2 regions of the Micromonospora sp. WMMD1102 genome follow, and region 2 is predicted to be linked to the other one. Evidence: riboswitches for the same ligand, from Rfam matches in the RefSeq annotation. Region 2 holds a riboswitch; the other holds the start of a gene.
What was found. Region 2 has a riboswitch for cobalamin ahead of O7626_RS03785 (iron ABC transporter permease). Riboswitches for the same ligand answer to the same signal wherever they lie in the genome.
Positions count from the first base shown of each region.

Region 1 (3,355 bases), 850 kb from region 2:
GTCTGTGGGTACGCCGGATGCGGACCGAACCGCTCGGCCAACCCGGCCGAGGTCTCCAACGCGGTCAGGAAGATCTCCTCCTGTACCCGGGTCGACAGCTCCCGGGCCGGCGCCGAGTCGAACGGCAGCCGAAGTGTGAAGAACGCGTCCTGCAAGCCCATCAGCCCGAGCCCGACCGGCCGCCAGCGGGGGTTCGACGCCGCCGCCTGCGCCGCCGGGTAGTAGTTGATGTCGATCACCCGGTCCAGGAACACCACCGCCGTGCGTACGGTGTCGCGCAGCTTCGCCCAGTCGACCCCGTCGGCGGTGACGTGCGCGGCCAGGTTGACCGAGCCGAGGTTGCAGACCGCGGTCTCGGTGTCGCTGTTGACCTCCAGGATCTCGGTGCAGAGATTCGACAGGTGGATGGTGTTGCCCGGCTCGCCGGTCTGGTTGGAGAGCCGGTTCGAGGCGTCCTTGAACGTCATCCACCCGTTGCCGGTCTGCGCCAGGGTGCGCATCATCCGCCCGTACAGTTCCCTGGCCCGCACGGTCCGGACGGCCTTCTTCTCGGCCGCCCGGTACGCCTCGTCGAAGGTGTCCCCGAACAGGTCGGGCAGCTCGGGCGCGTCGGACGGGTCGATCAGCGACCAGTCGCCGTCGGCCTCGACCCGACGCATGAACTCGTCCGGGATCCAGTTCGCCAGGTTCAGGTTGTGGGTACGCCGGGCCTCCTCGCCGGTGTTGTCCCGCAGCTCCAGGAACTCCTCGACGTCCGGATGCCACGGCTCCAGGTAGACGCAGGCCGCACCCTTGCGCCGGCCACCCTGGTTCACCGCCGCCACACCCGCGTCGAGCGTCTTGAGGAACGGCACGATCCCGTTCGACCGGCCGTTGGTGCCCCGGATCAGCGCGCCCCGGCCCCGTACCCGGGACCAGGAGATGCCGATGCCACCGGAGAACTTGGACAGCTTCGCCACCTGGTGGTAACGCTCGTAGATCGAGTCCAGCTCGTCCCTCGGCGAGTCGACCAGGAAACAGGACGACATCTGGGTGTGCCGGGTGCCGGAGTTGAACAGCGTCGGCGAACTCGGCAGGTAGGCCAGCGACGACATCAGCCGGTAGAACCCGATCGCCTCGCCCGGCGTCCGGGACAGTCCGCAGGCGACCCGCAACAGCCAGTGCTGCGGCGTCTCCACCACCAGTCGGGTCTCCGGATGCCGCAGCAGGTAACGGTCGGCGACGGTACGCAGCCCGAAGTACTCGAACCGCCGGTCACCGTCCGGGTCGACGGCGTCGTCGAGCTTGCGGGCGTTTCGGGCCACGAACGCGGCCGTGTCGTCGCCGATCAGGCCCAGACCGTGCGCGTACCGGATGGACTGGCTGAAGCTGGCCACCCCCTGACCGCGTACCTCCTTGTCGACGAACGCGGCCAGCAACCGGGCCGCCAGTCTCGAGTACTGCGGCTCCGTGCCGATGAGTTCCGCCGCCGTCTGGATCGAGAGCCTGTCCAGTTCGGCGGTGGTCGCCCCGTCGTACAGCCCGCTTATCGTCTTCGTCGCCACCCGTAGCGGATCGACCTCGTCCAGGTCGTCGACCCAGCGCTCCACGGCCCGGACGATCTTGTTGACGTCCACCGACTCCAGGTCGCCGTTCCGCTTGCGGACCCGCATGACCTGCCGGCGCTGCTCCGGCACCGCGGCCGGCTCCGGCACCGCGGCCGGCTCCGGCACCGCGGCCTGCCCCGGCCCAGTTGCATCCTGGTCCGGCCCACCCGCAGCCTGCTCCGGCGCCGCGGTCTGCTCGTGCGCGACCGTCATGGCCCTCTCCTCACGCCTCGCCCGAGGTCGTCGAGCGCGCGGGAGGACGCCGCCGGCCCGCGGCGAACAACCGCGGCCGGCTCCGGCGTCGGCCGTCCCGCGCGGCCTTCGACCGCCGCACACCGGTCGGCGTACGGCGCGCTGGCAGGTCTTCGGACTCGTGGGCAGGACGCCGGGGCGTCGCCTACTGGCCGTCGCTTCCCGGACCGGCTGGTCCAGTGCTTGGTTGACGGCGGTCGTTCCCACTCACCGCTGCGGGGCAGTCCCGGACTTCCACCGGGTTCCCTGTTGTCTCGACCGACCAGTCAGGACGGCCGAACCAGCTGCGGGAAACACCATATCTGGGTGGGATGGGAGATGGGCAACACCAGATGGTGTGTCGGGCGTGTCGTGGATCCCAGCAGTCGTGTCCCCGGTCGACAGTCGGACCGGAAACCCGGCCCCGGCGTCATCCAGGTCGGAGCGTTGGCGAGCAGCCGGGCCCGGAGGATGGTCGGTCCGGAACTGTCCGGTGCCCGACCGGGCTGGCCGAACAGGCCACGCTGGGTGAGCGCCACCGGCGAGGCCGCACCGGAACGAGGTGCTGCTCCGACTACAATAGGTAGTCAAGGCTCGTCTATTTCGGCGGATATGGTCACAGACCGGTAACTTAGCCGCTCTCGGCCCGGTGTGCCCGGCACCATCGTGGGTGAGGCCGTTACACCCAGACACCAGGGGTGATCCGGCCCGACGGGGGATGCCCGAGGTGAGACCGGCATCCAGCCACGAACGATTACGGCGAGGAGGCGGCAATGATCGAGCTGTGGAACTGGAGGACGGAGAGGCGCGTCGCCGCCTCGGAGATCCGCCGCGCGCTTGCCGACGCGCTCGACGTACCGGTGCTGCCGTTCGGCGGGGTCGACCCGGCTCGGGTGCCGTCCGGCGCGCTGCTTGTCGACGTCTGGCACCGTCGCGGGGACTTTCCGACCTCCGTCGACTGCTACGGGGTGCCGGCAGGGCTGCCGGAGGTGGGCGCCGTCGCGGCGTTCGCCCGGCGGCTGGGCCGGGCCTGCCTGCTGCCGGACGACACCCTCGACGCCGGACGGCACCTGCTGGTGGCGGCGGACGGCACGATACGACCGGTGCACCACGACGTGCGGGAGGACGAGGACGGCGAAGTCCTCTCCGAGCAGCGGCTCTGCACCGTGCTCAGCCCGCGCTGCCGGGGCTGGTCGCCCTGCCAGCGGTCGCGTTGGACCCCGGACTCGGTGATCCCGGCCCTCGCCGCCGCCTGACCGCCGACCGGGTCGCCCGGTCGTTAGCCTGCGGCCCGCTCGGTCGGCGTCGGTCGGCCGGGGCCGCCCTTCACCACGAGCTGGTCGAGCAGGGTCCGGGTCGCCTCGGCCACCGTGGCCACCGCGGCGTCGAAGGCCGCCGCGTTGTGCGCGGCCGGGGCCCGGAACCCGGAGATCTTGCGGACGTACTGCAACGCCGCCGCCTCGATGTCCGTCTCGGTGACGACCTCGGCGTACGGCTGGCGAAGGGTCTTGATGCTCCGGCACATGGCGCTACCTTCC
Region 1 covers NZ_JARUBN010000001.1:1,650,544-1,653,898, forward strand. Annotated here, with positions in the region: gene O7626_RS07535 (ribonucleoside-diphosphate reductase subunit alpha) at 1-1,652, opposite strand, end outside; cobalamin riboswitch at 1,925-2,138, opposite strand; gene O7626_RS07540 (hypothetical protein) at 2,591-3,073, shown strand; gene O7626_RS07545 (DUF2277 family protein) at 3,097-3,342, opposite strand.
Region 1: linked by a shared signal. The riboswitch ahead of O7626_RS07535 (ribonucleoside-diphosphate reductase subunit alpha) and the one ahead of O7626_RS03785 (iron ABC transporter permease) in region 2 are both predicted to bind cobalamin.

Region 2 (3,355 bases):
GAGCACCTCGGCGGGCGGGCCGACGGCGACGATGCCCGCCGGCTCTGACGTCCGGTCGCTGCCCTCGCGCCAGCCGACGAGGGCGAGTCGGTCGAAGAAGCGCAAGGCGAGATCGAGGTCGTGCACGGTGGCCACCAGGGTCCGGGCGCGTGTGGCGAAGACCTCCAGGAGGTCGAGCTGCCAGGCGACGTCGAGGTGGTTGGTCGGCTCGTCGAGCAGCATCACCGGGCACTGCTGGGCCAGGCCGCGGGCCAGGGTGGCCCGGCGCCGCTCGCCGCCGGACAGTTGGTCGGCGATGGTGTCGATCCGGTCGGCCAGTCCGACGGCGTCGAGGGCGCCGCGCACGAGATCGTGCTCGGCGCTGCCACCGCGGGCCCAGGGACGGGTCTGCGGCACCCGGCCGAGGGCGACCATCTCGCCGACCCGTAGCTCGGACGTCGTCACGTCTTCCTGGGGTACATAGGCAAGCCGCCGGGCGCGCTCCCGGTTCGGGAGCCGCCGCAGATCGACCAGCCCGCCTCCGCCGTCGGCGATCAGCGCGGTTCCGGCGCTGGGGTGCAGCACTCCGGCCAGCACCCGCAGCAGCGTCGTCTTCCCAGCGCCGTTCACCCCGACGATGCCGAGCCGTGCGCCGTCGGCGACGTCGAGGTCGACGCCACGCAGCACGGTGCGGCCGCCCAGCCGGGCGGAGACGTCGTGCAGGCGCAGGGCGGGGGTCATCGGTCACCACCGAACCGGTACGCGCCTCGGCCCATGAGCAGCAGGAACAGGGGCGCCCCGAGTACGCCGGTCACCACGCCCAGGGGTATTTCCTGCGGTCGCACCGCCACCCGGGCCAGCACGTCGACCCAGACGAGGAACACCGCACCCGCCACCGCCGCGACCGGCAGGACGACCCGGTGCCGGGCGCCCACGACCAGCCGCGCCGCGTGCGGAACGAGGAGTCCGACGAATCCCACTCCTCCGCTGACCGCCACCAGCACACCGACGACCACGGACAGGGTCACGAACAGCGCCGTTCGCAGCGCGGTCACGTTGATCCCGAGAGCTGCGGCCGTCTCCGGCCCGGCTGCCAGCGCGTCCAGCCAGCGATGCACGGCCAGCAAGCCGGCCGCGAGGACGACGACGAACGCGGCGGGTATCCAGAGTTTCTCCCAGGTGGCTCCGCCGACGCTACCCAGCATCCAGAACATCACCGAGTCGGCCGCGCGCTCGTCGTCGCTGAGAAAGACCAGCAGCGAGGCGATCGCCGACAACCCGGAGGACAGGACGACGCCGGAGAGCACGAGCCGGATCGGGGTCAGTCCGCCCTGCGCGGTGGCGATCAGCCAGATCAGCAGCGCGGATCCCATCGCACCCAGCAGTGCTCCGATCGAGACTGCGTAGAGACCGAGCCCCGCGAGCGCGCCGGTGGTGAGGGCCGCGGTGGCGCCCACCGAGGCGCCCGAGCTGATGCCCAGCAGGTAGGGGTCGGCCAGTGAGTTACGTACCAGGGTCTGCATGCCGGCCCCGGCGATCGCCAGGCCCGCGCCCACGACCAGCGCCAGCAGCGCGCGGGGCAGGCGCAGTTCCCAGATGATGACGTCCCAGCGGCCGGCCGGCTCGCCAGCGAAACGATCCGTGACCGCCGCGACGACCTCGGCGAGCGGGACGCGCTCGGAACCGAAGGCCAGCGAGGCGATCACGCTGAGCACCGACATGACGGCCAGCACGAAAAGCAGCGGCCAGAACGGCAGCCGGCGCCGGGACATGGTAATACCTCTCGGGTCTGGAGACCCTGATCGCGAGAGTCCACCGACGAGCGTGTGAGCCGACAGGTCTTCGGACTCGGGGTCAACCGGCGGCACGGCCTTCCCAGAGAAGCGTTCTCTAGTGGCGAAATCGTGCCGCCGTCGCCCTCACCGCTGCGCGCCAGTCCCGGAATCTCACCGGAGTTCCCTGGCATCCCAGAGGATGCGGTCGACTCGACCGGGACACTACACGCCGCACCAGACGGATTCAGCAGCCGAGGATTCCATCCTCGGTGACGTCGACCACTTGGTCTGCATTGGGCCGGCCACTACGTGGGCGAGCTTCCCGGCGATCGCCGGAAACTCAGCGGCCGCGGGTGACGAGGCTCCTCTGTCGTTGGCCCACGCCGGAAACCGAAGGGGGCGCCGGATGATGCTGCTGCTGAACGGTTGACGCGCCTGGCGGCCGATGGTCGCCGCCGACGGAGGTGCTGCCCGCATCGGCGACGCCGGCCGGTCGCGTACCCGCCGGACAGCGCGGTGACGATGTCGCGGTCTCCGGCGAGCGTTGTCGCCGTCCGCAGGTCGGCGTCGGTCGCGGTAACGGTCCCGGCTGACGAGACCGCGTCACCTACGGCGCAAGGTGTCGACGCACGGGCAGCCTGCGGCACCGCCGTATGCATCCCCGCGACCGGCCGCCAGCCGCGAGGTGCGGCCAGGACGGTCGCCGAAGTCAGCGGACGCTGGTGACGGCGGCGTCCGCGCCGCCGCGCCAGATGAGCCCGGCTTCGGTGTAGCCGGCGTCACGGAGGGCACGCAGATGCCAGGAGGCCGATCATTCCGTTGAAGTGCGGAAATGCTAATGCGCGCATGCGTGGCTGGAGTGCTATTGACACCTCGGGGATGGTGAATAGCCTCGACGCGAGGTCGCTACTTCCGGCGGTGAACGCCTCGTCGTGGTTCGCCAGACTGACGCCGGAACTGCCGAAGTACGAGCTTGCCGTTGACGTCGCGGGGCCGGCCACCGCGACCGCCTGGTGCGGGCAGTGGCGGGCGGACGGGGTGGCACGAAGCCTTCCACACTGAGCGTGGTCACATTGGTGGTCACTGCCCAAGATCAAATAGCCATCATTGCGCAACATGTGGCGACAGGGGGTGTGAGTTGATGTAGAAAATTTCCCCTGCTCAAAGCACCTGTCGGCATCCGGCGGTACGGCGTGACAGAATCGTTACCATACTGGCAGTGTGGGGGTCAGGGGTTCGAGTCCCCTCGGCTCCACCCTTGCGGAACGCCCTGGTGAGAGAGCGACTCTCCGCCAGGGCGTTTGTCGTTTCTGATCTCTGTGGGCCGACGCGTGCCAGATCAGGAGCTGATCTTGCCCCGCGCTCTCTTGCTCAGAGCGTCCAGCGCGGCGGCGATGGCGTGAACGCGGTCACGGTTCGCTTGTCGGCAAATCATGGTGGCGCGGGATCGGTCGCTGCCGTGGCCGCTACGTGACGTACCGCCTGGACATGGCGGCCCGCACCGGCGTGCGGCCAGCAACGGGGTGGTCGCCGGAGGGGCCGTGGCCGAATTTGAAGATGGTGGTGGCGTCTCCGCTGTTGGTGTCGCGGAGGTACCAGGT
Region 2 covers NZ_JARUBN010000001.1:799,295-802,649, forward strand. Annotated here, with positions in the region: gene O7626_RS03780 (ABC transporter ATP-binding protein) at 1-720, opposite strand, end outside; gene O7626_RS03785 (iron ABC transporter permease) at 717-1,751, opposite strand; cobalamin riboswitch at 1,795-1,979, opposite strand; gene O7626_RS03790 (hypothetical protein) at 2,634-2,816, shown strand; tRNA gene O7626_RS03795 (tRNA-Ser) at 2,882-3,009, shown strand; gene O7626_RS03800 (hypothetical protein) at 3,221-3,355, opposite strand, start outside.